4 regions of the Salinicola endophyticus genome follow, and region 1 is predicted to be linked to each of the others. Evidence: predicted binding sites of a transcription regulator. Region 1 holds the regulator's gene; each other region holds the start of a gene.
What was found. Region 1 encodes sigma-54, which starts transcription at its own class of promoters, with help from an activator protein. Its sites were predicted from a motif close to TGGCACNNNNNTTGCTNT; they were not measured.
Positions count from the first base shown of each region.

Region 2: a site for sigma-54 is predicted at 3,675-3,692, ahead of ABV408_RS14935 (nitrate- and nitrite sensing domain-containing protein). Genes of this name have one in related genera too.
Region 3: a site for sigma-54 is predicted at 4,794-4,811, ahead of glnL (nitrogen regulation protein NR(II)). Genes of this name have one in related genera too.
Region 4: a site for sigma-54 is predicted at 5,301-5,318, ahead of codB (cytosine permease). Genes of this name have one in related genera too.

Region 1 covers NZ_CP159578.1:1,622,026-1,629,207, reverse strand. Annotated here, with positions in the region: gene ABV408_RS07420 (KpsF/GutQ family sugar-phosphate isomerase) at 1-755, shown strand, start outside; gene lptC (LPS export ABC transporter periplasmic protein LptC) at 835-1,431, shown strand; gene lptA (lipopolysaccharide transport periplasmic protein LptA) at 1,428-1,958, shown strand; gene lptB (LPS export ABC transporter ATP-binding protein) at 1,990-2,715, shown strand; gene ABV408_RS07400 (RNA polymerase factor sigma-54) at 2,921-4,345, shown strand; gene hpf (ribosome hibernation-promoting factor, HPF/YfiA family) at 4,461-4,769, shown strand; gene ABV408_RS07390 (PTS sugar transporter subunit IIA) at 4,780-5,259, shown strand; gene rapZ (RNase adapter RapZ) at 5,267-6,181, shown strand; gene ABV408_RS07380 (HPr family phosphocarrier protein) at 6,168-6,437, shown strand; gene ABV408_RS07375 (hotdog domain-containing protein) at 6,524-6,913, shown strand; gene ABV408_RS07370 (oligopeptide:H+ symporter) at 6,990-7,182, opposite strand, start outside.
Region 2 covers NZ_CP159578.1:3,283,467-3,290,648, reverse strand. Annotated here, with positions in the region: gene ABV408_RS14945 (SDR family oxidoreductase) at 1-89, shown strand, start outside; gene ABV408_RS14940 (MFS transporter) at 97-1,338, opposite strand; gene ABV408_RS14935 (nitrate- and nitrite sensing domain-containing protein) at 1,557-3,548, opposite strand; gene ABV408_RS14930 (hypothetical protein) at 3,872-4,657, shown strand; gene ABV408_RS14925 (2,3-butanediol dehydrogenase) at 4,716-5,786, opposite strand; gene ABV408_RS14920 (NAD(P)/FAD-dependent oxidoreductase) at 5,818-7,182, opposite strand, start outside.
Region 3 covers NZ_CP159578.1:3,831,217-3,838,398, forward strand. Annotated here, with positions in the region: gene ABV408_RS17340 (cobalamin-independent methionine synthase II family protein) at 1-313, shown strand, start outside; gene ABV408_RS17345 (alpha-amylase family glycosyl hydrolase) at 351-2,099, opposite strand; gene ntrC (nitrogen regulation protein NR(I)) at 2,190-3,599, opposite strand; gene glnL (nitrogen regulation protein NR(II)) at 3,712-4,755, opposite strand; gene ABV408_RS17360 (DUF4124 domain-containing protein) at 4,991-5,551, opposite strand; gene glnA (glutamate--ammonia ligase) at 5,770-7,176, opposite strand.
Region 4 covers NZ_CP159578.1:695,632-702,813, forward strand. Annotated here, with positions in the region: gene ABV408_RS03340 (TIGR00366 family protein) at 1-67, shown strand, start outside; gene ABV408_RS03345 (alpha/beta fold hydrolase) at 115-1,305, shown strand; gene ABV408_RS03350 (LysR substrate-binding domain-containing protein) at 1,393-2,316, shown strand; gene pcaH (protocatechuate 3,4-dioxygenase subunit beta) at 2,514-3,260, shown strand; gene pcaG (protocatechuate 3,4-dioxygenase subunit alpha) at 3,271-3,903, shown strand; gene codB (cytosine permease) at 3,985-5,241, opposite strand; gene ABV408_RS03370 (helix-turn-helix domain-containing protein) at 5,534-6,430, opposite strand; gene pobA (4-hydroxybenzoate 3-monooxygenase) at 6,603-7,182, shown strand, end outside.

The DNA.
Region 1 (7,182 bases):
CCTTCTATCTGCACCCCGGCGAGGCCAGTCACGGCGACCTGGGCATGGTCACCGCGGGTGACGTGGTGATCGCGCTCTCCAACTCCGGCGAGACCCAGGAGATCACTGGACTGATCACCCTGTTCAAGCGCCTGGGCGCGCCACTGATCAGCCTCACCGGCCGCCCCCACTCGACCCTGGCCCGCTACAGCGACGTGCACATCGACACCGGCGTGTCGCGCGAGGCGTGCCCGCACGACCTCGCGCCCACCTCGTCGACCACCGCGGCCCTGGCGATGGGCGACGCCCTGGCCCTGGCGCTGCTCGAGGCGCGTGGCTTCAGCCCCGAGGACTTCGCCCTGTCGCACCCCGGCGGAACCCTGGGCAAGCGGCTGCTGCTGCGCGTCAGCGATCTGATGCACGGTGGCGAGCGGCTGCCCTGCGTGCCCGCCGGCAGCCCCCTGCGTGTAGCGCTGCTGGAGATGACACGCAAGGGCATGGGCTTCACCTGCGTGGTGGATGAACATCAGCATCTGGTCGGTGTCTACACCGACGGCGACCTGCGCCGCACGCTGGACCAGCGCGGCGATTTCGACCTGCTCAAGGTCGATGACGTGATGACCCGCGGCGGCAAGACGACGGCGCCGGACATGCTCGCCGCCGAGGCGGTGCGCATCATGGAAGACAACATGATCACCGCCCTCGCGGTGGTCGAGGCGGGACGCCCGATCGGCGCCCTGCACATGCACGACCTACTGCGCAGCGGCGTGATCTGAGATGGCCGCTGCTCGCGCCAATGCCGGCGCTCGCGTCGAACCCGATGCCCGGGTCGAACCCGATTCGAAAGGAGACCGCGTGACAGCCACGCCACGAACTCGCTCCCCCTGGTGGCGCCGCCTCGGCCTGCTGGCCCTGCTGCTGGCCCTCGGCGGCGGGCTCGCCTATCTCGACCAGCGCAACGAGCGCACCCCGGCGCCGGCGCCCAGCGATCCCGCCGGCGAACCCGACTACTTCCTCGAAGATGCGCGGATGACGCGCTTCGACGAGCAGGGCCGCGCCTATCAGCGGCTCGACACGCCGCGCATGGTGCACACCCCGGCCGACGACGTGATCCGCGCCGAGAAGCCCCACGGCTACCTGATCGACGACGATCAGCGCGAGTGGCAGATCACCGGCGACCGCGGCCAGCTGGCCGAAGATGGCAACCTGCTCACGCTCGAAGGCAACGCGCGCCTGGTGCAGCCGACCAATGCCTGGAGCCTGGAGACCCAGACGCTCCACTACGACAATCGCACTGCGCACGCCTGGAGTGACACCTCTTCCGTCTTGCGTCAGCATAACCAGACCATGCGTGGCGATCGTTTCGACGCCTGGATCAACGAGAATCGCATGCGTCTGACCGACAATGTGCAGGGCCGCCTGCCACAGCAACCTGAGGATCAAGGATCATGAGGCGAGAACTCGGCCAACTGCTGGTCTTGACCGCACTGGGACTCTCCAGCCTGCCCGCCCTGGCGCTGGAGAGCGACGCCTCGGCGCCGATCGAGATCGCCGCCGACCAGCTCGAACTCGACGATCGCCAAGGCACCGCGGTCTACACCGGCAAGGTCGACATGCAGCAGGGCAGCATGCAGCTCAAGGCCGCGCGAGTGGAGATCAAGCGCGGCAAGAACGGCGAAGTAAGCCTGGTGACCGCCACCGGCGGCGGTGATCAGCGCGCCTATCTGGAGCAGAAGCCTGCCCCCGACGAAGCCCTGGTCAAGGGCTGGGGCGACAAGATCATCTATCACGCCGCCGAGCGCCGGGTCGAGCTGATCGGCAACGCCGAGCTGCACCAGGCACGCGACACCTTCGACGGCGCCTACGTCGAGTACTATCTCAACTCGCGCCGAGTCAACGCCCGCTCCAGCACCAGTGGCGACGGCAGCGGTGATGGCCGCGTGCGCATGACGCTCACGCCACGTCAGCAGACCCAGTGACGCCCCCTTTCGCGAGGCAAGGAAGAAAGCGATGAAAACGCTAACGGCCGCCCACCTGGCCAAGAGCTACAAGGGGCGTCGAGTCGTCCACGACTTCAGCCTGACCCTGCGCCAGGGCAGCATCGTCGGCCTGCTCGGTCCCAATGGTGCCGGCAAGACCACGTCCTTCTACATGATCGTGGGCCTGGTCAAATCCGACGCCGGCAGCGTGCACATCGACGATCGTGATCTGAGCCGCGCGCCGATGCACGAACGCGCCCGCGCCGGCATCGGCTATCTGCCGCAGGAGGCCTCGATCTTCCGCAAGCTCAGTGTCGCCGACAACATCATGGCCATTCTGGAAACGCGCAAGGATCTCGACCGCGCCGGGCGCCGCGACCGCCTGGAGCAGCTGCTCGGCGATTTCCACGTCGACCATATCCGCGACAATCTGGGCATGTCGCTCTCCGGCGGCGAGCGGCGCCGGGTGGAGATCGCCCGGGCACTGGCCACCGAGCCCGCCTTCGTGCTGCTCGACGAGCCCTTCGCCGGGGTCGATCCGATCTCGGTGGGCGATATCAAGAACATCATCCGCCAGCTGCGCGATCGCGAGATCGGCGTACTGATCACCGATCACAACGTGCGCGAGACGCTCGATATCTGCGACAACGCCTATATCGTCGGCGATGGCCAGATCATCGCCGAGGGGCGCCCCGAGGCGATTCTCGACAACCAACGCGTGCGGGATGTCTATCTGGGGCACGAGTTCCGCCTCTAAGGTCGCACTGCCCCCTTCCCAGCCCGCTGCGCCACCGCGGCGGGCCGGGCCCCTCTCGAAGCCGCCGCAGGCCCCATCCGAACGCACCGTGGCATAATTCTTGCATAAAGTTAGCGCTCAAAGCGTTGCATCCCGCCGGGGCAGTCAGTAACGTAGGGTTATCCTATCGACCGGCGGCCACCGCTGCCCCATGTGTGTCCATGCCATGTCCATGAAACCTTCACTGCAACTGCGCGTCGGCGCCCAGCTGACGATGACGCCACAGCTACAGCAGGCGATCCAGCTGCTGCAGCTGTCGACGCTCGATCTGCGCCAGGAGATCCAGCAGGCGCTCGAGACCAATCCCATGCTCGAGCTGGATGAAGAGTATGCCGAGCAGGCGGTCAGCGAGACGCCCGAGGAGGACTGGGCCAGCGACATTCCCGAGGAGCTCGCCCTCGACAGCGAGTGGAGCGACACCTATCAGGACATCGCCGCCAGCGCCGCTCCGGCCGGCGCCGACGAGTGGCCGGATCTGGAGCGCAACGCCGCCGGCACCACGCTCCACGACCATCTCGCCTGGCAGCTTGCCATGGGCGAGTTCTCCTCCCGCGAACGGCTCATCGGCGAGTGTCTGATCGACGCCATCAACGCCGATGGCTATCTCGAGGGCTCCCTCGACGAGCTCGCCGCGGGGCTGCGCGCACAGCAATCCGAAGCCGTCACCAGCGCCGATGTCGAGCGTGTGCTGCTGCGACTGCAGCAGTTCGATCCCACCGGCGTGGGCGCCCGCGACCTGCGCGAATGCCTGCTGCTACAGCTCGGCGCCCTGCCCGAAGACACCCCGCTGCTGCCCCAGGCCAAGCGTCTGGTACGCCAGTTCCTGGAGGCGCTGGCCGGCGACGACCGGCGCCAGCTCAAGCGCCGCCTGCGCCTCGAGGATGCCGAGCTCGACCGCGTCATCGCCACCATCCGCACCCTCGACCCGCGCCCCGGCCAGGTCTTCGACCACGGCCAGCAGGACTACGTGATCCCCGACCTGGTGGCGCGCCTGACCCGCGACGGCTGGCGCATCGAGCTCAACGCCGAGGCACTGCCGCGGCTGCGCATCCAGCCCGACTACGCCGCCCTGATCCGGCGCGCCGACAAGAGCGACGACAACACCTTCCTGCGCCAGCACCTGCAGGAGGCACGCTGGCTGATGAAGAGCCTCTCCAGCCGTAACGACACCCTGCTGCGGGTGGGGCGCGAAATCATGGCGCGCCAGGTCGACTTCCTCGAGCGCGGCGAAGAGGCGATGAAACCGCTGATCCTGGCCGACATCGCCACCAGCGTCGACATGCACGAATCCACCATCTCGCGGGTGACCACGCAGAAGTTCATCCACACCCCGCGCGGGGTGTTCGAGCTCAAGTACTTCTTCTCCAGCCAGGTGGGCCAGCGCGGCGAGAGCGACAGCGTCTCCAGCACCGCGATTCGGGCACGCCTCAAGAAGCTGATCGGCGAGGAGTCGCCGCGCAAGCCGCTCTCCGACAGCAAGCTGGTGGAGCTATTGGCGCAGGCCGATATCAGCGTCGCCCGGCGCACCGTAGCCAAGTACCGCGAGGCCATGGGCATCCCCGCCTCCAGTGAACGCAAGCGATTGTCTTGAATGGGTTTTTAGAATTCTCGCCAGCGCAGGGCGATCAATCGTCCGCGATCCCTTTGCAGCGCGGAGAAAAGGGTTACAATCAGAGGTGCCACATAAGCCGCAACAGGAGCGCGCCATGCAAGTGAACGTCACCGGCCATCATGTCGAACTGACCGACGCCCTGCGGGACTACGTCGACGAGAAACTCGCACGTCTGGAGCGCCACTACGACAACATCACCAACGTTCAGGTGACGTTGAGCATCGAGAAAGAGCGTCAGCAAGCGGCTTGCACGCTACACGCAGCGGGCGGCGATATTCATGCCGAAGCCAGCGATATCGACATGTATGCCGCGATCGATGCCCTGACCGACAAGCTGGACCGCCAACTGGTCAAACACAAAGAGAAGGCACAGGCCCGCGCGCAAGGCGCAGGCGCCCGCTAATTCCCCGATGATCACTCTGGAAACCATCCTGCCCCCCGAGCGCACCCTCTACGGTGTGACGGGGGGCAGCAAAAAGCGTCTGCTGGAATTCTTCAGCACCTTCATCGCCCAGAATACGCCCAGCCTGGACAGTCAGGAGGTCTTCAGCCGCCTGATCGGCCGCGAGCGTCTGGGCAGCACAGGCATCGGCAACGGGGTCGCCATTCCGCACGCGCGCAGCCCGCACTGCAAGACCCCGCTGGCCGGCTTCATGCGCCTCGAGGATGCCATCGACTTCGATGCCATCGACGGCGAGCCGGTGGACCTGGTGTTCGTGCTGCTGGTGCCGGAGGAGGCAGACGATGCCCATCTTTCGCTGCTGGCCGAGGTCGCCGGCATCATGAATCAGAGCAGCGTGCGCCAGAAGCTGCGTCAGGCCGGCTCGCAGCGCGCGCTCCACGACACGCTGATCGACGCCATCCGCCATCATCAGGACAGCGAAGACGGATAGAGACTGCATGCGACTCGTCATCATCAGCGGCCGCTCGGGGTCGGGAAAGTCCATTGCGCTGCAAGCGCTCGAGGATCTCGGCTACTACGCCATCGACAACCTGCCGGCCAATCTGCTGGCGCCGCTGATCGACGAGCTCAGAGCCGCTCCGCCCTCACGACCCAACGTGGCGGTGAGCATCGATGCACGCAACCTGCCGGAGGCGCTGGAGCGCTTTCCGGTTCTGCTCGAAGGCGTGCGCGAACGCGGCATCGATACCCAGGTGGTCTATCTCACCGCCGACGCCAAGGTGCTGCTCGAACGCTACTCGGCCACGCGCCGTCGTCACCCGCTGACCCGCGGCAACGACATGACGCTGGCCGAGGCGATCGACAACGAGCAGACCTACCTGGCACCGATCCGGCGGGTCGCCGATTTGGTGATCGATACCCGCGGCCTGTCGGTCCACGACCTGCGTGCACGTATCAGCGAACAGGTGGCACGGCACAGCGGCGGCCGCCTCACGCTGACCTTCGAATCGTTCGGCTTCAAGCGCGGTGTGCCGCTGGATGCCGACATGGTGTTCGACGTGCGCTGCCTCCCCAACCCTTTCTGGGACCCGACGCTGCGCGCTTTCGACGGCCGTGACGACGAGATCGTCACCTTTCTCGAGCAGTACCCCGACGTGCACGCCATGGCCGGCGATATCCACGCTTGGCTGATCCGCTGGCTGCCGGCCTATCTGGCCAGTCACCGTAGCTATCTCACCGTCGCGGTGGGCTGCACCGGGGGCCATCACCGCTCGGTCTATCTGATCGAGCGTCTGGCGCACCACTTCCGCCATGACGACGTCGACATCCGCCTGCGCCATCGCGAGCTCGGTGTGCACACCGCCCTCTCCGATGACGTTCCGGCGGAGCGGGGTAGCGATGCCGACGCGTGAACTGCGGCTGACCAATCGCCGTGGTCTGCACGCCCGCGCCGCGACCAAACTGGTGCAGTGCTGTCAGCCGTTCGCCGCCCGGGTCGCGGTGCACCACGGCGAACGTATCGCCGACGCCGCCAATATCATGTCGCTGCTGATGCTGGCCGCCCCCTGCGGCACGCCGCTGGTGATCGTCACCGAAGGTGACGAGGCGGAATCGGCGATGGAAGCGATCACCGCGCTGTTCGAGGCCCGCTTCCACGAGGACGAGTAGGCCTCGCGACCGGGGCGCATCGATAGCGGCAGCGTCTTCGCGTCAATTTACCCGACACCTACCGTGGCCGCGCCCAGGAGCCCCGCATGAACTTCCATACTCGCAAATGGATCAAGCCCGAGGATCTCAATCCCAACGGCTCGCTGTTCGGCGGCAGTCTGCTGCGCTGGATCGACGAGGAAGCCGCGATCTACGCCATCATTCAGCTCGACAATGCCAACGTGGTCACCAAGTTCATCTCGGAGATCAACTTCGTTTCCAGTGCGCGCCAGGGTGACATCATCGAGCTGGGCCTCACTGCCACCCACTTCGGCACCAGCTCGATCACGCTCTCCTGCCAGGTCCGCAACAAGATCACCCGCAAGAGCATTCTGACCATAGATCGCATGGTGTTCGTCAATCTCGACGCCGACGGCCAACCCACGCCCCACGGCAAGACCGAGATCACCTACGTCAAGGACCGCCTCGACAGCTGATCGCCAACCTCCTCTCAGCGGCGTGCCGCAAGATCCCAGCACTCACTAGATAACAGCACTCACTCGATAACAGCGCTCACTCGGTGCCGGCACTGGCCCGGCGGATCGCCGGCAGGCAGAGCGCGAGCAGCACGCCAGCAATCAGACTCACCGTGCCCAGCGCCATGAAATAGGCCACCTCGGTACGCTGGGTATACCACTCGCCGGCACGCCCGCCGGCGGCGAAGCCCAGAGACAGCGACAGGTAGAAGAGTGCGATCATCTGGGTC
Region 2 (7,182 bases), 1.7 Mb from region 1:
AGATCGCCGATGTCGTGGCCTTCCTCGCCGGGCCCCAGGGGCGCTGGGTGCATGGCCAGATCCTGCGCGTCAACGGCGGCATGGTGTGAGTGCGGTTCAGGTCATCTCTTGGGTGGGCTGACGCTGGCGACGGCGACGCGTTTCGAGCATCAGGCGTGCGCCGATCGCCGCGGCGACGAGCCCTGACACGGCGCCCACCCCGAGGGCCCAGCGCGGGCCGGCGTGATCGGCAATGGCGCCGACGATGGGGGCGCCGACCGGCGTGCCGCCCATGGTCACCGCGATCCGCAGTGCCATGATGCGCCCGCGCATCATCGGTTCGGTGGCGAGCTGCATCAGCGCGGTGGCCGCGGTCATGAAGGTCAGCGCGGAGAGGCCGATGAGCGTCAACGCCGCGGCGAACAGATAGACGTTGGGGGCGAACGCCGCCACGCCACAGAAGAGGCCGAAGCTCAGGGTGGCGATGCACAGTAGACGCACCCGTGGGCGCTCACGCCGGGCGGCGAGCAGCGCGCCCACCACCGAGCCGACCGCCAGGCAGGAGGTCAAGAGACCGTACTGGCCGGCATCGCCGTGAAAGACGCTGACCGACATGGTCGAGATATAGATCGGGAAGTTGAAGCCGAAGGTGCCGATCAGGAACAGCATCAGCAGGATTGCCATCAGGTCCCGGCGCCGCCACACGTAGCGAAACCCTTCGGTCAGGCCGCCGGCCTGGCGCGGCGGACGCGGAGTGGGGTAGAGCTCGCTGACGCGCAGCAGGCCGAGCGACCCCAGCACCACGGCAAACGAGATGGCGTTGACGATGAACACCCAGCCGGTGCCGATCGCTGCGATCAGCAAACCGGCCACGGCGGGGCCGACCATGCGTGCGGCGTTGAACGAGGTGGCGTTGAGCGCCACCGCATTGGAGAGGTACTTCTCGCCGACCAGATCGTTGACGAAGGTCTGGCGTGCCGGGGCATCGAAGGCGCTGACGCAGCCCAGCCCCAGGGCGAAGGCGTAGACCTGCCACAGTGTGACCACGCCGGTGAGGGTGACCACACCGAGCCCCAGCGCGAGCAGGCCGAGCAGCGCCTGAGTGAGCAGGATCAGGCGGCGCCGGTTGCAACGGTCGGCGGCGTAGCCGGTGAGCGGCAGCAGCAGTAGCTGGGGGCCGAACTGCAGCGCCATGGTGATCCCCACGGCGCTGGCGTTGTGCTGGGTCAGCACGGTGAGCACCAGCCAGTCCTGGGCGACGCGTTGCATCCAGGTGCCGGTGTTGGAGATCAGCGCGCCGGCGGCCCACAGGCGGTAGTTGTAGACCCTGAGCGACCGGAACAGCCGTTTGTCGCTCATGGTTGGCGAATGGCGATAACGTGACAACGGGACGGCATGGGGATGGCGTAGAGCTCCTTGTCTCGGGGCTGGGCGCGTCACTGTGCCCGGTGTGGTGGCCGGCATCGGTCCGATCGACGCTGGCGCCATGAAGCTTTCATGATTCTAGGTTATCAGACTCGCGGTGATGACGGAGGGCAGCTGGCCGGTCAGGCAGTCGTCGCCTGACCGGCCCGTACTCAGCAGGCTTGCGCGAGCGCCTGGCGTCGGTGGCTTTCCGCGATCTCAGGCACTAGCTCGGCAGGTATGGCGTCCCCGTCTTGGCCGACGGTGAAATGCTCGGCCCTGGCCACCATGTCGCTGGCCTGCTCGTTCAGCGAGTGGCTGGCGGCGGCGACTTGTTCGACCAGAGCGGCGTTGTGTTGGGTGACCTCGTCGAGCTGCGCCATGGCCTGGTTGATCTGCTCGATACCGCCGGACTGCTCCTTGGCGGCATGCGAGATATCCGCTACCAGTGACGACACCTTCTCGATGCGCGCGACGATCTCGGCGAGGGTGTCGTGGGTCGTCGAGACCAGCTCGTTGCCGCTGTCGATGGTGGCGACGTTGTGGGCAATGTGGTCACGGATCCGCTTGGCTTCGTCGGCACTGCGGCCGGCCAGCTGGCGTACTTCGCTGGCCACCACGGCGAAGCCCCTGCCGTGTTCGCCGGCGCGGGCGGCTTCGACCGAGGCGTTCAAGGCCAGCAGGTTGGTCTGGAAGGCGATGCCGTCGATGGCGCCGACGATGGTGGTAACGGTCTGGTTAGCCGCATGGATGGCCTGCATGGCGTCACGCGCCTGATCCGCGATGGCCTGGGCCTGGACGGCCTGTTCGGCGACCTGCGTGGCCAGGGTACGCGCCTCGGCGGCATGCTGGGCCGTGTTGTGCACGGTCGAGGTGATCTGTTCCATGCTCGAGGCGGTCTCCACCAGCGATGCCGACTGCTCTTCGGTGCGCTGGGCCAGGTTCTGATTGCCCTGGGCGATTTCGCCGCTGGCCAGACCGATGGACCGGGCGTTGCCGTGAATGCCGGCGACCAGGACTTCCATATCTGCGGTGGCGCGATTGAAGGCCCGATAGAGATCTGCCAGTTCGTCGCTACCGGTTGCTTCGAGGCGCTGGGTCAGGTCGCCGCCGCGAGCACGGATCGCCTGCAGGTTACGCGTCAGCGGCCCGAGGATGCTGCGCTCGACGAGCAGGGCCAGCGTCAGGGCGAGCAGCAGAACGGCCAGGGCCACGGCGATGTAGACCCACAGGTCGCCGCGTGCCGCGGCCCGCAGTTGATCGGTCTGCTCGAGAATACCGGCTGCTGCCGCATCCTCGACCTGCTTCAGACGGTCGAGCTTAACAGTCTGCCAGTCGAACCACTGCTGCGGGTCGACGCCGAAGCCGCCCTGGCTGGCGCGATCGATGGCGAGTTGGCGCAGCTTGTCGAGACGATCGATCTCGGGGCCGGACAGTGCCTGGCGGTAGCGTTCGACGAGTGCCGGGCGGGCCAGTACCTGGAAACTGTCCAGGGCCGCGGATTCGGTGCCCAACAGGCGTAGCAAGCGGCGGTAGGTGGCGTCCGTCATCCGGTCGGCGGCGAAGGTGTTGGCCAGCAGGGCGCGCTCGATCCCTGCCAGATCCTTGGCTTTCAGTAGTTCATAGTAGGCGGTCAGGCGTCTGGCGATGTCGGCATTGCCAGTCTGGTGGCCGAGCTGGCCGGCCAGCCTGATCAGCGCATTGTCGACCCCGGTGTAGTAAGACAGGGCCTGAGCGAGCGGGATCTGCAAAGTGTCCACGCGTTGGCGCATGGTCGAAAGTTCACTGAGATCCTCCTCCGCTTCGGCGAGGCTGGCGTCGGCTGCTTGACTGAGCTGCTGGCGGTCGATCGTGGTCAGGGTGTCGAGCAGACGAGTGACACGCTGATCGGACGCGCTGCGTTGCGCTTGCAAGCGCTTGCCGAAAATTTTCCCCTGACTGCCGAGGAACCCGGCGGTCATGCCACGCTCACGTTGCAGCTCGTGAACCAGATTGCCGGCCTGCTGAGCCAGCGAGGCCGAGGTGTAGAGCCGATCCATTTCTGTGGCGACCCGCTGTCGCTCGATCGTTCCTTCGATGGCGAAGTAGAGCATCGCCAGGATGGGGAGCGCGAGCACAAGCAGGAATTTGGCCTTCATCGAGAGGTGTTGAATGACATGCCTCATGAGAAATGTTCCCTATTGATATTCAGCTTTTGGAGGTAGCAGCAGGGAGAGGTGGGCTTATAGTTGTTTTACGTATAATTTCTCTGCTAACTATGTTTTCGGCTGGCGTTTCTAAAACTTTAGTCGATAGCGCGTCGCATGCCGCTCGAGACGCTCATTCGGCCGATCGGTGCCGGCCAGGCTGTCATTGATGCTGTCTCACCGAGGCCGCGCGCCGAGGTCATGGCCCGAAAGTGCCATTGCCTGGCGTTACTCGTATTGATTATGTTTCGTATTTCAAATGTTGCCGATCGTTTGACGTCGATCAGAGTGGGTGGAACGCCATGCGCAGACCGACAATACGCCACCTGTTGTCCGTGGGCTTGATGGGCATTGCCGGCGCTAGCCTGAATGCGTCGGCTGAGGTGGGTGAACGTGCGTTGAAGTCATGCCTTGCGCCGGACTTCGATCCGGCCGACGGGGCACCCTTGGTATCGCTGGATTCCCCTACCTACCCGGCGATGGAGAAAAAGGTGGATAGGCTCGAAGAGCCTGGCGATTCCGCCTCCATGGAGGCGCTCGGGGCGCAGATTGAAGAGTCGCGAATGATGGGGATGTTCGTCCTGCTGCCCATGAACAGTTTCTTCTTCTCGTTGGCCACTGCCCTGTGCGATCACGACATGTATGTACAAGACGGTTGCGAAAGCATGTCGATGGCGTTCGGTGACAGGGCGACGCTGGAAGACGTGACGATGGACGATGGGCAACTGAGCTATGTCGTGCGGAGCCAGAAGGACGATAGCGTATACCGGATGACCATCGGAGACAGCGATTACAACAGGGTCATGATGTCGGTGACCGGGGACGGCGAGACCACCGATCACGAACTGACACGGGATGCCGACGGCACGGAGCATTACCGGGCCGAAAGCAGCGATGGCGGTACCATTCAATTCCTCGAACGTCCGGACTGCTCCGGCACCTATACCCAGCGCGACATCCGCGATGGCCGCCTGGACAGGACGGTCGACTTCGCATGGACCTCCGCCAAGAGCGACGCGATGAAGGTCCAGTGGACGGAGTGTCTCTACGATGATGGCAAGAAAACCTGCAGCAGCGGCGAATTCTGAGGATGGGCGAGCGTGGCCTCGCTCCATACGCCAAAGCCACGCCCGTCAGTGCCTCGACTCACGCGCTGGGGTCGACCAGGATCTTCACCTGCGCCTTGTCGGCGAGTAGCGCCTCGAACCCCTGGCTGACCACGTCATCCAGGGCGATGCGCGCGGTCACCAGATCCTCGGCGCGGTAGTAGCCCTGCTGCATCAGCGCGATCACTGCGGGGTAGATATGGCGATAGGCGATGATGCCCTTGAGCGTGCGCTCCTGGATCACCAGTTGGTTGGGATGGATCGCTGCTTCCGACTCCCAGATGCTGACGATTACCGTCTCGCCGCCGGCGTGGGTGCTGGCGATCGCCTGGTTGAGCACCGCGGGCAGGCCGGTGACCTCGAAGGCGATGTCGAAGCCGCCGTCACTGGCCGCGATCAGCCGCTCGACGATGTCGCCCTCTGTGGGGTCGTGCACGACCGCGCCCAAGTCGCTGGCGCGCTGCTTGCGTGCGGCCGAGACCTCGACCGCGTGAATCGACGCCGCGCCGGCGGCCTTGAGCGACTCGATCACCATCAGCCCGATCGGCCCGGCGCCGAACACCACCGCGCTGTCGCCCGCCTTGAGCGAACTCTGACGCACCGCATGCAGGCCGACCGCGGCGGGCTCGACCAGCGCGCCCTGCTCGAAGGAGAGCCCATCGGGTAGCCGATGCACCATGTGCTCGCCGACCACCGTGTACTCGGCGAAGCCGCCGCCGCCGCCTGAGAGCCCGTGGAAACCCAGCTGCGGGCTCAAGTTATAGCGCTCCATCAGATAGGCGCCGTCGCGGTGGGGCGAGAGAATCGGCTCGATCGCCACGCGGTCACCGACCGCTACCCGGGTCACTGCGCTGCCCACCTCGACCACCTCGCCGGCGAATTCATGGCCCATGACGATGGGCGCCTGGTCATGGCTCAACGGGTGTGGCGAGCCCACCGGGATGAAGATCGGCCCGGCGGCGTACTCGTGCAGGTCGCTGCCACAGATGCCACAGGCGGCGACCTTTACCTTGACCTGGTGCGGGTCGTTAAGGGCCGGGACCGCGATCTGCTCGACGCGAATATCGCGCGCCTGGTACCAGCGGGCCGCCTTCATGTGCTGTTCACTCATCTCATCGTCTCCTGCTGCTGTGGGTTGGCGATCACGCCAGGTGATGGACTGGCTGCAATCCGTAGACCGGTGTCTCGATGCCTTCGAGACGTGCCTTCAGCTGCAGCGCCAGATAGTGCGAGTAGTGGCGTGATTGGTGCAGGTTGCCGCCGTGGAACCACAGCGCCGGCTGCTGGGTCGGCTTCCACATGTTGCGCAGCTCGCCCTCCCAGGGGCCGGGGTCCTTGGGGGTGTCCGAGCCCATTCCCCAGCACTTGCCGACCTTGTCGGCGACCTCCTGCGAGATGATCTTGGCCGCCCAGCCGTTCATCGAGCCGTAGCCGGTGGCGTAGACGATCAGATCGGCGGGCAGTTCGCTGCCGTCGCTCAGGCTCACCGAGTGGCGGTTGATACGGGCCACGTCGACCCCGCTGCGCAGCTTGATCTCGCCGCTGGCGACCAGTTCGCTGGCGCCGACGTCGATGTAGTAGCCGGAGCCCCGGCGCAGGTACTTGAGAAACAGGCCCGAGTCGTCGGCGCCGAAGTCGAGCAGAAAGCCTGCCCGTTCGAGACGCCGGTAGAAGTCGGCGTCCTGCTCGCGGATGGCGTCGAAGGCGGGGCGCTGGAAGTCGGGCAGCAGGCGGTAAGGGATCGAGGCGAAGATCAGATCCGCCTTGTCGGTGGTGATGCCGCTGGCCAGCGCCTCCTCGGAATAGAGCGGGCCGAGGGCGTGCTGCATCAGCGAGTCGGACTTGACGATATGGGTCGAGGAGCGCTGCACCATGGTGACGTCGGCGTCGTTCTCCCACAGCGCGGCGCAGATGTCGTGGGCCGAGTTGTTGGCGCCGATCACCACCACGCGCTTGCCGCGATAGGCATCGGGGCCGGGGTGACGGCTGGAGTGGTGCTGCTCGCCGGCGAAGTCGTCGGCCCCGGGGAAGTGCGGTACGTTGGGGACGCCGGACATGCCGGTGGCGAGGACCAGCTGCTTGGGCTTGAGCGTCAACGGCTCTCCGTCGCGGACCACCTTCACCGTCCATTCGCCGCTGGCTTCATCGAAGCTGGCGCTCTCGCACTCGGTACTGGACCAGTAGTTGAGCTCCATCACCCTTGTGTACATCTCCAGCCAGTCGCCGATCTTGTCCTTGGGCGCAAACACCGGCCAGTTGTCCGGGAAGGGCAGATAGGGCAAGTGGTCGTACCACACCGGGTCGTGCAGGCACAGCGACTTGTAGCGCTTGCGCCAGGCATCGCCTGGGCGTTCGTGCTTGTCGACCACCAAGGTCGGCACGTTCATCTGGCGCAGGCGGGCGGCGAGGCCGATGCCACCCTGGCCGCCGCCGATGATCAGACAGTAGGGCTGGCGGGTGATACCCAGCTCGGCGGCTTCGCGTTCACGCGCCTCGCGCCAGGTCTC
Region 3 (7,182 bases), 2.1 Mb from region 1:
CGGCGTCGATGCCTGGTTCCTGGAGTACGACAGCGATCGTGCCGGCAGCTTCGACCCGCTGCGCTTCATTCCCGAAGGCCATCAGCAGGCGGTGCTCGGTCTGGTCACCACCAAGGTGGGCGACCTCGAAGACCCCGCCGGCGTGCGTGCGCGGCTCGACGAGGCCAGCCGTTTCGTCGCCAAGTCGCAGCTCTGCCTGAGCCCGCAGTGCGGCTTCGCCTCCACCGAGGAGGGCAACGACCTGGCCGAGCAGGCCCAGTGGGACAAGATCCGGCTGGTGGTGGATCTGGCCCGCGATTACTGGGGCGCGTAACGCTTCACGCCCCGAGCAATTCCGGCGGCACGTGGCCTCAGCTCGGCCGCGTGCCACCCTCCTCCTGCCCCATCAGCGAGCCCAGCAGGCGGCTCAGGAAGCCCTTGCGCTCGAGATCCGGCTCCTGCTCGATCAGCGCTCGCGGGTCGATGCTGTCGCGGGCGATCTCGATGAACGCCGCCTGGAACGGAGGCAGCCTCAGTTGCCCCTCCACCAGCTCGGGGTTGAAGCCCTGGCGGTAGACGATCTCCCCGGCGCCCTCGGGCAGCCCGGTGGTACGGGTCTCGGCGGTCAGGTTGAACACCGCGAGGATCGCCTGATCACGGGAGACGCGCAGCCAGCCCAGCAGCTCGTCGTCGAAGTCGGAGAGGATCAGGGTGCCGTCGACCATCGCCGACTGCGCCTTGCGCCAGTGCAAAAAGGCGCGGGTCACGTTCAGGGTGCTGTCGGCGTCGGCGAGCTGACGATCCACGCACAGGCGGCGATGGTGCACATCCACCGGCAGCCAGGGCTCGACGCTGGAGAAGCCACCGCGGTCGCCCTCGCTCCACGGCATTGGCGTGCGGCAGCCATCGCGTCCCTTGTACTCCGGCCACAGCGCCAGGCCGTAGGGGTCGACCAGCCGCTCGTAGGGCACATCGGCTTCGGGTAGCCCCAGCTCCTCGCCCTGATAGAGACACACGCTGCCATAGAGCGAGCAGAGCATCACCGTGGCCAGCCGCGCCACCAGCGGCCCGTGCTGCTCCAGATGCTCGTGATCGGTCCAGCGCGAGACCACGCGCATCACGTCATGGTTGGAGAGCGCCCAGCACGGCCAGGCATCGACGGCGTAATACTGGAAGTGCTCGATCACATCGCGCAGCTGCTTGGCCTCGAAGCGCGCATCGAACAGGTCGAAGGTGTAGGCCATGTGCAGGCGGTCGTTGCCGGTGGTGTACTCGACCATCCGCTCCAGCGGGCGGTCGTCGGAGATCTCGCCTACCGTGGTGGTGCCGGGGTACTCCTCCATCAGCTCACGCAGCTCGCGCAGAAAGCCCAGGTTCTCGGGCTGGCTGATGTCGAACTGGTGGCGCTGCATGGCGTAGGGGTTGGACGCCGGCACGCTGGGCGTCTTGAGTTCGCCGCTGCCCAGCGCCGGGTTGTTCTCGAGCCCCTGGCTATGGAAGTAGAAGTTGGAGGTGTCGAGGCGAAAGCCATCGACGCCCATGTCGAGCCAGAAGCGCGCGTTGTCGAGCTGCGCCCGGCGCACCGCCGGATTGTGGAAGTTGAGATCCGGCTGGCACGACAGGAAGTTGTGCAGATAGTACTGGCGCCGCCGGCTATCGAAGGTCCAGGCGCTGCCGGTGAAGAACGACAGCCAGTTGTTGGGCGGCGTGCCGTCGGGCTTGGGGTCGGCCCAGACATACCAGTCGGCCTTCTGGTTGTCGCGCGAGCTGCGGCTCTGCACGAACCAGTGGTGCTGATCGGAGGTGTGGCTGAGCACCAGGTCGATGATCACCTTGAGCCCCAGCTCGTGGGCGCGCTCGAGCAGCATCTGGAAGTCGTGGAAGGAGCCGAACATCGGATCGACGCCGCGATAGTCGGTGACGTCGTAGCCGAAGTCCTTCATCGGTGAGGGAAAGAACGGCGAGACCCAGATCGCATCGACCCCCAGCTCGGCGACGTAGTCGAGCTTCGAGGTGATCCCCGGCAGATCGCCGATCCCGTCACCGCGGGCATCCATGAAGCTGCGCGGATAGATCTGATAGATGACGCTGCCACGCCACCAGGCGGTGTTCTCGATCATGGCATCCCCTGGGTGATGGATTGACGCCCGGTCACAACACCGGGCGTCGTGTCAGACTAGCCGCTTTTATGATCGAGGTTAAATTCGGATTCAGTCATCCGCCAGCGCCGGCAACAACACCTTCAGCTTGCGCGTCAGGGTGTTGCGCCCCCAGCCCAGCAGCTCTGCGGCCTCGCCCTTACGCCCGCCGGTGTGCTTGAGCGCGGTCTCGATCAAGATACGCTCGAAGTCCGGCACCGCCTCTTCGAGCAGATGCGTGTGGCCCGCGGCCAGGGCGCGATCCGCCCACTCGCGGAAGGCCGCGCGCCAGTCACCGCTGGGCGCTTCCACGCCGTCGAGATCGCGCAGCTCCAGCGGCAGATCGTCGACCAGCACCTCGCGTCCCGATGCCATCACGGTGAGCCAGCGGCAGGTGTTCTCGAGCTGGCGCACGTTGCCCGGCCACGGCAGACGGGTGAGATGGGCGGTCGCCTCCTGAGTCAGCACCTTGGGTTCGGTCGCGAGCTCCTTGGCGGCCTCGGCGAGGAAGTGCTGGGCCAGCCGCGGGATATCTTCGCGCCGCTCGGCCAGCCGCGGCAGGTGCACGCGGATCACGTTGAGACGGTGGAACAGATCCTCGCGGAAGCGCCCGTCGGTAACCAGGGTCTCCAGATTCTGGTGGGTCGCGGCGATGATCCGCACGTCGACCTTGACCGGCGTGTGCCCGCCGACCCGATAGAACTCGCCATCGGCGAGCACGCGCAGCAGCCGGGTCTGGGTATCGGCCGGCATATCGCCGATCTCGTCGAGGAACAGGGTGCCGCCGTCGGCCTGTTCGAAGCGTCCGCGACGCTGGGCGGTGGCCCCGGTGAAGGCGCCCTTCTCGTGGCCGAACAGCTCCGACTCCATCAGGTCCTTGGGAATCGCCGCCATGTTGAGGGCGATGAACGGCTGACCGCGACGCGGGCTGTGCTGGTGCAGCGCCTGGGCGACCCGCTCCTTGCCGGTGCCCGACTCACCGTTGATCAGCACCGTGATATGCGACTGCGACAGCCGGCCGATGGCGCGGAACACCTCCTGCATCGCCGGCGCCTCGCCGATGATCTCCGCCGAGAGCCCCTCCGGCATCGCCGCCGGCGAGCGCCGCTCGCGGGCATGGGCGACCCCGCGGCGCACCAGCGCGAGAGCGTCGTCGACATCGAACGGCTTGGGCAGATACTCGAAGGCGCCGCCCTGGTAGGAAGCCACCGCGCTGTCGAGATCCGAGTGCGCGGTCATCACGATCACCGGCAGGTCCGGGTGCATCTCGCGCACCTTGGCCATCAGGTCGAGCCCGTCGATCCCCGGCATGCGGATATCGGTCAACAACACCTCCGGCGGCTGGCGCTCGATCGCCTCCAGCGCGGCATCGGCGCGCTCGAAGGATTTCACCTCCAGATCCGGCTGCGCCAGCGCCCGCTCCAGGACCCAGCGGATGGCACGATCGTCGTCGACGATCACGATACGGGCGACATCGGTCATGACACTCCTCCTGCACAAAGATGAATAGCGCTCGCAGCGACGGCGTGAACCGCGCTCGCGGCGCTAGCGGCAGAGCGCGTCCTTGCGCGCCCGCGGGGATAGCGAGAGACGCTCAAACCGGCGCCTCGAACGGAATCAGCAGACGGAACTCGGTGGCCCCGGGGCGCGACTCGCACTCGATCAACCCCTGGTGCTGATGCAGGATCGACTGCGCGATGGAGAGCCCCAGGCCGCTGCCTTCGGCGCGCCCGGAGACCATGGGGAAGAACAGCGTCTCGCGGATCGGCTCGGGAATCCCCGGGCCGTTGTCGAGAATCGCCATCTCGCACACCAGGCGATGACGCTCCGCGCCCAGGGTGAACTGGCGCCGCACCCGGGTACGCAGGAGCAGCCGCGGCTCGGGAGTGGCATGCTCGGTCATCGCCTGTACTGCATTGCGCGCGACGTTGAGCGTGGCCTGGATCAACTGCGCCTCGTCGCCGATCAGATCCGGCACGCTGGGGTCGTAGTCGCGCTCGAAGGCGAGCCTGGGGTGCTCCGCCTCCAGCAGCGCGCGCACCCGCTCCAGCACCTTGTGCACGTTGAGCGGCTCGTGGCGCACCAGGGTGTTGGGGCCGAGCATGCGGTCGACCAGATCGCGCAGGCGGTCGGCCTCCTCGACGATGATACGGGTGAACTCCGCCAGCTGCGGGTCGGGCAGGTCGCGCTCCAGCAGCTGGGCCGCGCCGCGAATGCCGCCCAGCGGATTCTTGACCTCGTGGGCCAGGCCGCGGGTCAGCACCTTGACCGTCTCCTGACGCGCGATCAGCGCCTCCTCGCGAGAGATACGCAGCAGCCGGTCGCGCGGCTCGATCTCCAGCAGCAGCTCGCGGCTGGTGATCGGCGTCGCGGTGAAGTCGACGGTGATCGTCTCGCCGCCGGGCAGCGACAGCGACGCCTCGCGCTGGGTGTAGGGGTGGAACTCGCACATCGCCTTGCTCAACACCTCGCGCACCCGCCCCGACTCGCCCTCCAGGCACTCCAGCCACTGCCCCACCACCCGCGGCCGGCTGGCTGCCAGCAGCGCCTCGGCGGCGGGGTTGAGCCAGCGCACCTGGAGCCGCTCGTCGAGCAGCACGACAGCCGTCGTCAGATGTTCCAGCAAGCGTTGATACATACGTCGTTCCATCGTGGTGATCCGCCATGTCCTGATTCAGTGCAAGAACCGCGCCACCTCCAAACCGACGGGCGTTGGCGGCCTGGAGGCCACGCCATCCTATCGCCAATGCACCAAAATGGCGCAAGAGATTCAAGGTGAGTCGGCTCAAGCAGGGAGGCCAAGGCGAGCAGGTCCAGGGCGACACACGCCACCGGGCGTCTTTCCCGTTCGCTACCCGAGCCGAGCGAGCGGATTACTTCGAGCCGTTGGCGCGGTTCGGGTTGGCGGGCAGATTCACGCTGGCGCGCTGGACATAGAGCGTGACCGGCGGCGTGGCCAGTTGCACCGCTCCCTGGGCATCGACGATCTCCGCCAGCAGCTGGTGCTCACCGCGCGCCAGGCCGCTCACCGCGAACACCTGGGTGCGCATCGGCGACTGGCGTACCTCGCCATCCACCCGCAGTTGCACCCGGTCGGAGGACGCCAGCGGCGGTTGGATCACCAGGCGCACCTGGACGTCGCCGGCACGCCCGGTGGGCAGGGTCGTGCCATCGGCGGGGCTGGCGATCTCGAAGCGCGTGTAGGCCGCTGCCGCCTCGGGTGCCGGCATCTCGCGCGGTGACACCGATGACACCACACCCGCCGAACCCTCCGCCTCCTGCGGGTCGACCACGCTGATCGGGGCCAGCTCGACCCGCTCGCCGCTGGCCGGGCGGTCGCTGTAGACCACGTTGCCCTGGGCATCGATATGCCGGTAGACCGGCGCCGCCAACGCCGCGCCGGTGGCCATCACCGCGACCGTCACACCCGCCATGACGCGCGCCAGTGCGCGCCTTCCGAACCGCTCACGCCGGCGCCACCCGCACCGGGCCTCACACTGGGTATCGCTGCGCATCCGAGTCTCCCCCACCTGCCGTTTCGGCGCTCCGTTTCCGCTCTCTATCGGCCGCAGACGAAAAAGCCCCACCGAAGTGGGGCTTGTCGTCGAGCGCGAACGCCGCCGATTACAGGCTGTCGTTCAAAGGCCGTCGTTCAAAGGCTGTAGTAGAGCTCGAACTCGACCGGATGCGTGGTCATGCGCAGACGCTCGACATCTTCACCCTTCAGCTCGATGTAGGCATCGATCATGGAGTCGGTGAAGACGCCACCTTCGGTCAGGAAGGCGCGATCCTTGTCCAGCGCTTCCAGGGCCTGATCCAGGCTGCTGGCGACGGTCGGAACCTTCTTGCCCTCTTCCGGCGGCAGGTCGTAGAGGTTCTTGTCCATGGCATCGCCAGGATGGATCTTGTTCTTGATGCCGTCGATACCGGCCATCAGCATCGCCGAGAACGCCAGGTACGGGTTGGCGGTCGGATCGGGGAAGCGCGTCTCGACCCGCTTGGCCTTCGGGTTGGAGGTGTACGGAATACGGATCGAGGCGGAACGGTTACGCGCGCTGTAGGCGAGCATGACCGGCGCTTCGAAGCCCGGCACCAGGCGCTTGTAGGAGTTGGTCGAGGCGTTGGTGAAGGCGTTCAGGGCACGCGCGTGCTTGATGATGCCGCCGATGTAGTAGAGCGCCATCTCGGACAGGCCGGCGTACTCGTCACCCGCGAACTGGTTCTGACCATCTTTCCAGAACGACTGGTGGACGTGCATCCCGGAGCCGTTGTCACCGACCAGCGGCTTGGGCATGAAGGTGGCGGTCTTGCCGTAGGCGTGCGCCACATTGTGGACCACGTACTTCAGCTCCTGAACTTCGTCGGCCTTCTTCACCAGGGTGTTGAACTTGACGCCGATCTCGTTCTGGCCGGCGTTGGCGACCTCGTGGTGATGCACTTCGACCGACTGGCCGATCGCCTGCAGCGTGTTGCACATGGCGCTGCGGATGTCGTGGAAGCTGTCGACCGGCGGCACCGGGAAGTAGCCGCCCTTGACGCGCGGACGGTGCGCCAGGTTGCCGCCTTCGATCTGACGATCGGTGGACCAGGCGCCCTCTTCCGAGGTGATCTTGTACATCGAGCCTTCGATGTCGGACTTGAAGTGGACCTCGTCGAAGATGAAGAACTCAGGCTCCGGGCCGAAGAAGGCGGTGTCGCCCAGACCGGTGCTGTTCAGATAGGCTTCGGCGCGCTTGGCGATGGAGCGCGGATCACGCTCGTAGCCCTGCATGGTGGCCGGCTCGATGATATCGCAGCGCAGGATCAGCGTGGCGTCTTCGGTGAACGGGTCGAGGAAGCCGGTGCCGTCTTCCGGACGCAGGATCATGTCCGATTCGTTGATGCCCTTCCAGCCTTCGATGGAAGAACCGTCGAACATCTGACCTTCTTCGAAGAATTCGGCGTCGACGGCGCTGGCCGGAATGGTGACGTGCTGCTCCTTGCCCTTGGTATCGGTAAAGCGCAGATCGATCCACTTGACGTCGTGTTCTTCGATAAGGGCGAGGGTTTTCTCAGACATGTTGTC
Region 4 (7,182 bases), 930 kb from region 1:
GATCTGGCTGGTGATCTCGGGCGTTGCCATTGCGGGGACTTTCGTCGCCCTGGCAGCCTTCGCCTAGGCTTTTTACGCCACCCGACCCGCGCAATTGAACCAAGGAGCCTGGTCATGCCTTTCGTCACGCTCGACGACCGCACCGTCGCCTATCGTCTGCTCGGCGGCGACACTCAGCCGCTGCTGCTGCTGGCCCATCCGCTGGGGATGAGCCAGGCAGTGTGGGACAGCGTCGTCACGCCGCTGAGCCGGCGCTTTCGCGTACTCACCTGGGACTTGCCGGGCCACGGCGCCAGCGCTGGCTGGGACCGTGCGCGCGGCGAGATCACCCCGGCGGCGCTGGCCGCCGAGGCCCTCGCCCTGGCCGATCTCGCCGGGGCCGAGCGCTTCCACTTCGCCGGAACCTCGATCGGCGGTGTGATCGGCCAGCAACTGCTGAGCGCGCATCCCGAGCGGCTCTACTCGGCGACACTGACCAATACCGGCGCGGTCATCGGCAGTGCCGAGATGTGGCAGACCCGTGCCGACCGGGTGCGCAGCGAGGGGCTGGCGGCCATGAGCGCGGAGATCGTCCCGCGCTGGTTCGCGCCGGCGAGCGTCGAGGCCGACCCCGCCCTGGCCGCCGGCTGGCGGCTGGCGATGGCGCGCAACGAGGATGAGTCCTATGCGCTGCTGTGCGAGATGCTCGGCCGCCACACCTTCGTCGGACGGCTGGGCGCCAATGCCGGCGCGGCGACGCTGGCGGTGCCGCTCACGCTGATCGGCGGCAGCGAGGATGGCGCCACGCCACCGGCGACCCTCGCCGCGCTGGCCGAAGAGTGTGGCGCCGAGGCACCGACGATCTTCGATGGCGTGGGTCACGTGCCGTCGCTGGAAGCCCCGGCACGCCTGGTGGAACTGCTGCTGGCACGGCTGACACCGTCACCGGCGATGGCCGAGCAGGGCGTCGATCACGCCACCGGGCTGGAGACCCGACGAGCGGTGCTCGGTGCCGACCACGTCGCCCGTGCCACCCAGCAGGCGACCTCGCTCGACCGGCCGTTCCAGCAGATGATCACCCGGCTGGCCTGGGGGGAGCTGTGGAGCGACCCTGATCTCGACCATCGCGAGCGCAGCATGATCACCACTGCGATTCTCGCTGCGCTGGGGCGCGAGGAGCTGACGCTGCATCTCAAGACCGCCAGGCGGATCGGCTTGAGCGAAGCCGAACTGCGTCAGGTACTGATGCACGTGGCGGTCTACGCCGGGGTGCCGGCGGCCAACCACGCCTTCGCCCTGGCCAAGCAGCACGGCTGGGGCGGTTGACGCCCCCGCGCGACTGGGCTCTCATCGGGGGCGATCGCCATCCGGGCCCGCTGCGGCCCGTGTGAACCCCGCCTCAGGAGTGCCGTGATGCTCAATGCCCGGGTCAAGCTGCGCCATCTGATGGCTTTCCAGGAAGTGGCCCGGCTCCAGAGCATGGCGCGGGCGGCGCAGACCCTCTCGATCACCCAGCCGGCGATGTCGAAGACCATCCGCGAACTCGAGGAGATCGTCGGCGCGGCGCTGTTCGAGCGTAGCCCGTCGGGGGTCACGTTGACCGCGGCGGGCGCGACGCTTTTGCGCCACGCCGGCCCGGCGCTGCGCAGCCTGGATGCCGGCTTCCGTGCGGTGCACCAGACCAGCGCCCGGGCGGTGGTGCGTCTCGGTGCGCTTTCCAGCGTCGAGCAGGGGCTGCTGCCGCTGGCGCTGGTGCGGCTGGCGCAGACGCTGCCGGGGGCGAGGGTACAGGTGACTACCGGTTCCAGCGCCTATCTGCTCTCGCGGCTGGGGCTCGGCGAGTTGGAGATGGTGGTGGGGCGGATGAGTGAGGCGCGCGAAATTCGCGGGTTGCACTTCGAGCCGCTCTACCACGAGCCGCTGGTGCTGGTCGCCCGCGCCGGCCATGCGCTGGCGGCGGGGGATGCCGCGGCGCTGGCCGCGGCCGCCTGGGTGATTCCGCCCGCGGCCACCACATTGCGCGAGCAGGTCGAGCGCTTCTGGGTCGAGCAGGGCGGCTGGTGCCCGCCGATCGCGCTGGAGACGCTCTCGCTGTCACTCAGCCGGCGCTACGTGCTGGCCACCGAGTCAGTGTGGGTGGCGCCGCTGGATGCGGTGCGCGAGGATCTTGCCAGCGGCGTGCTGGTGCGCTTGCCGGTGGCGCTGGAGACCCATGGCGGGGCGCTCGGTCTGTGTACCAATCTGTCGCTACCGTTGAGTGCCGGCGCCGAGCGGCTGCAGGCGTGCCTGCGAGAGATCGCCGCCGAGGTGAAAGGCGCTGACGTCGACGAGCCTTGAGTGACACTCGACGGCCACGCGCGCTCAGACCTCACACATCAGGGGGTACGAAAAATCGGCGAGCGCAGGCATTTTGTAAACACCCTCTTAGACCTTCGGCCGATATAGCTCCCCGGTTATGCCCGAGCGCGAGGCTTTCACTTGGCAGGTGACGGCGGTGGGGGACAATGGAGCCACCGACGAGCTGGAGAGGCCCCATGCCCTACAATGACGACACGCGCTTCGTGCCCCGCGACCGCGAGTGGCACCCCCCGGCCCACGCCCCGGGCTACAAGACCAGTGTGGCACGCTCGCCGCGTCAGGCGCTGGTCAGCCTGGTTGCGCCGACGCGCTCGGAACTCGCTGGCCCCGACTTCACCCGCCTGCGCCTGGGCCCCCACGACAACGATCTGTTGCTCAACTTTCGTGAAGACCCTGCCCTGGGCGGCGCGGCCGGTTTGCCCATCGGCGAGCGTATCCTGCTGTTCGGCCGCGTGGTGGATCAGTTCGGCAAGCCGGTGCCGCAGACCCTGGTAGAGATGTGGCAGGCCAATGCCGGCGGCCGCTACCGCCATCAGAAGGATCGCTATCTGGCCCCGCTCGACCCCAACTTCGGCGGTGTCGGCCGCTGCCTGACCGACGCCGACGGCTGGTACCGTTTCCGCACCATCAAGCCCGGCCCCTATCCCTGGCCCAACGACGTCAATAGCTGGCGCCCGGCGCATATCCACGTCTCGGTGATGGGGCCCTCGATCTCCACCCGGCTGATCACGCAGATGTATTTCGAGGGCGATCCACTGATCCCGCTGTGTCCGATCGTCAACACCCTGCGTGATCCGGAGGCGGTCGCCACCATGACCGGGCGCCTCGACATGGCGCGCAGCCGCAGCATGGACTGCCTCGCCTACCGCTTCGATCTGGTGGTGCGCGGCGCGGTGCAGACCTATTTCGAGAATCAGGGGTAAGGAGACCGTCATGCATCAGCCCAACTCACGCCCGCTCGCCGACACCCTGCTCAAGGAGACCGCGTCGCAGACCGCTGGCCCCTACGTGCATATCGGCCTGGCCCTGGATATCGCCGGTCTGCCGCCGCGTGATGAGGAGATCGGCCCGCAGCTCGCCGGCGACGCCGCCAAGGGCGAGCCCATCGAGCTCGTCGGCCGGGTCATCGACGGTAATGGTGACACCGTGCGCGATGCGCTGCTCGAAGCCTGGCAGGCCGATGCCGACGGTGAATATCAGTGCCAGTTCGATCTCGCCGCACCCTTCAACAGTTTCGGGCGCAGTGCCGCCACCGCGCAGAACGACGGCGAGTGGCGCTTCACGACCATCAAGCCCGGCGCGGTGACGCTGGCGGACGGGCGGCGCATGGCACCGCACGTCAACCTGGCGATCTTCGCCCGCGGCATCAACATCCAGCTCCAGACCCGGCTCTACTTCGACGACGAGACGGACGCCAACGCCACCTGCCCGATCCTCAACGCGATCGAATCACCGACCCGACGCCAGACCCTGATCGCGGCCCGGGAGACGCGAGAGGGACGAACCTGCTACCGCTTCGATATCCGCCTGCAGGGCGAGGGTGAGACGGTGTTCTTCGATTTCTGAGCCGCATGGGCGGCATCCCCGCCGCCCGGTCATGTTGTGTGCTTGGCCTCCTTCGGTATCTGGGCGCGGGTGAGCGCCAGGTCACTCCCTGGCCGCGCCCGGCAGTGGGCCGAAGCGCGGCAGTTTCAGCAGCACGGCGTAGCTCGCCGCCGCCACGATGACCCCCACCAGCGGCGGCAGTACCGGGGAGAGGTAGGCCGTCGCCGAGGCGATCACGTAGGCGGCCAGCCCGGTCCAGTTGAAGGCGGGCAGGCGCACCTCGGCCAGCGCCGGGTAGCGGCCCTTATGCTGGAGCCAGAAGTCCGCCATGATCACGCCGCCGATCGGCGGGATGAAGGTGCCGAGCAGCACCAGAAACGGAATCAGCAGATCGTACATGCCCCCCACGGCCAGCACGGTACCGATGGCGGCGCCGGCCACGGTGACCACGCGGCGCTTGTCGGTACGCAGCAGGTTGCAGCCGGCCACGGCGAAGTTGTAGATGGTGTTGTCCTGGGTGGTCCAGATGTTGAGGAACAGCATCAGCACGGCCAGCGTCACGAAGCCCTGGGCCAGCATCACATCGACGATATCCGCCTGCTGATAGATCATCGCGCCCAGTGCCCCGGTCAGCACCATCAGGCCATTGCCGACGAAGAAGGCGCCGAGCGTCGCGATCACCGCGATTCTGGGAGTGCGCGCGAAACGGCTCCAGTTGGTGGCCTGGGTACCGCCGCTGATGAAGGTGCCGATCACCACGGTGATGGCGGCGGCGACGCTCATGTGCTCGCTGGGTGTCTGGCCCGTCAGGCCGGAGAGACCGCCCACGTCCACCATACCGGTGTAGAGGCTGATCAGGATGAACAGCAGCATCGCCGGCACGGCGACCCGGGACAGCAGGTCGAGCCCGCGAAAGCCGATCATCGCGGTGATGCAGAAGGCCAGGCCGAACAGCACCATCAGCGGCGTCTCGAGCGCTGCCGACAGGCCCAGCGTCTTGACCAGCACCACGGCGATGGTGGCGGTGCCCCAGGCGTACCAGCCGATCTGGGTGAAGCCGAGGAGGGCGTCGGAGAGCTTGCTGCCCACCTCGCCGAAGCAGAAGCGCCCCATCAGCACCGAGTTGAGGCCGCTCTTGCAGGCGATATAGGCCAGTGCCGCCGCGTAGGCGCCCAGCAGCAGGTTGCCGATGAGAATCACCCACAGCAGTTGGTCGAACGAGAAGGCGCTGCCGAGGGAGCCGCCCGCCCACATGGTGGCGGTGAAGAAGGTGAAGCCGAGTAGCACGGCCGAGGTGGAGAGCAGCCCCTTGCGTTCGCTGGGGGGCACTTCGCTCAGTGGGTAATCCGAGGTTTCCATGACGTTCTCCGCATGACGTTGGTCTGAACAGTGGTATTTCCCCGCTCTACCGCTACCCCGTAGCAAGGCGCGTTCCACTCTCCGCTGAATGCCAAAAGACGCCGTGCGATTGTCGGTTTTCGAGCGCTGACGTGTCGAAAAAGCGGGCTGGCTGTCGGATCGACCCGCGGTGAGGCGGCCCCGACTGGGCGTTAGAGAGGGTTCATGCCCCGTTCTGGTTCATGCCTGCGCCATTCGAGGGCAGGGCTCGCTGCGCACGGCGACACGCGGGCCACTGGTCGAGACGACGCGTTCAGCCCGGCGCCGCGCCGCGCTGACGAAAGGTGCGCGGTGTCATGCCGGTGCCGCGCTTGAAGAAGCGGGTGAAATAGGTCGGTTCGGTGAAGCCCAGCCGCTCGCCGACCTGGGCGATGCTCTGCTGGGTATAGGTGAGCTGACGCTTGGCCTCCAGTAGCAGCCGCGCGTGCAGCAGCTGCAGGGCGCTGTGGCCGGTGAGCCGTCGGCAGAGCGCGTTGAGATGGGCGTCACCGATACCCAGCTCGGCCGCCAGTTCGGGAATCGAGGGCTGTTCGGCGAAGCGGGTTTCGATCAGCTGCCGATAGCGCTCGAGATGACGCTCGCCGCGCTCCTGACCCGACCTGGGGAGGCGCTGACGCCGCCTTGCTCGGCGCCACAGATGCAGCGTCACCGCTTCGATCAGGGTCGTCAGCATCGCCTCGCGATCCTCCTGCGCGCCCCCCGGCGCACGCCGATACTCGCCGTCCATGAGTGCGATCAGCTGTGCCAGCGGTGCGGCCTCCGGCTGCGCTGCCAGCGGATAGTGGGCGGCGGTGGCGAGCACCTCGGCCTGGGGCAGGCGCGCGTGGAGGCGCGCCACCAGCGGCTGCGCCAGGGTGACGATATGCCCTTGTGTCTGGGGCGAGAAGCGAAAGCCATGAATCACGGTGGCCGGCACGCAGATCATGGCCGGCGTGTCGATGGCGGCCTCCAGGTCGCCCAGCCGTAGCTCGACCTGGCCCTCGCGCAGTAGCAGCAGGTGCATCAGGTCGGCATGGCGGTGCGCGCGGATATGCCAGGCGTAGAGCCGGCTGCGCTCGGCGATGGTCTCGCAGTGTAGCAGGTCCGGGGTGGGCCAGTGGCGGGTCTCGCCATAGAGCTGATAGGTAGGAACGGACGGGGACGTCGCCATGCGCATGGCTCTCGCGTCGTAGGGGGCTGGGATCAGACTAAAGTCAGGCGCCTATCCTTGGAAATGATCATTTTGGCTAGGAATCTTGCCTTATCCGATGGTGAGCGATGGCGAACAATGGTGGTGAAAAGTGCCATTTCAGGCTCTGACCCGCCATTGGAGGAGAGGCATCATGCGCACGCAAGTCGCGATCGTCGGCGCCGGCCCCGCCGGCCTGCTGCTGGGGCAACTGCTGCATCGCCACGGCATCGATAATGTCATCGTCGAGCGACGTTCGGCGGATTACGTCCTGGGGCGCATCCGCGCCGGGGTACTCGAACAGGGGATGGTCGATCTACTGCACGAGGCCGGGGTCGGCGCGCGGGTGGACGCCGAGGGCATTCCCCATGACGGTTTCGAGATGGCCCTGGGCGAGCGCCGGGTACGCATCGATCTGGCCGCGCTGACCGGCGGCAAGCGGGTCACCGTCTACGGTCAGACCGAGGTCACCCGCGATCTGATGGCCGCCCGGCGTGACGCCGGGCTGACCACGCTCTACGAAGCCGAGGAGGTATCGCTGCACGGCATCGAGAGCGAGTCGCCCTATCTCGAATGCCGTTACAACGGCGAGTCGATGCGCCTCGACTGCGACTATATCGCCGGCTGCGACGGTTTCCACGGCGTTTCGCGTCAATCCATCCCCTCGACGACGCTCGCCACCTTCGAGCGTGACTATCCGTTCGGCTGGCTGGGGCTGCTCGCCGATACCCCGC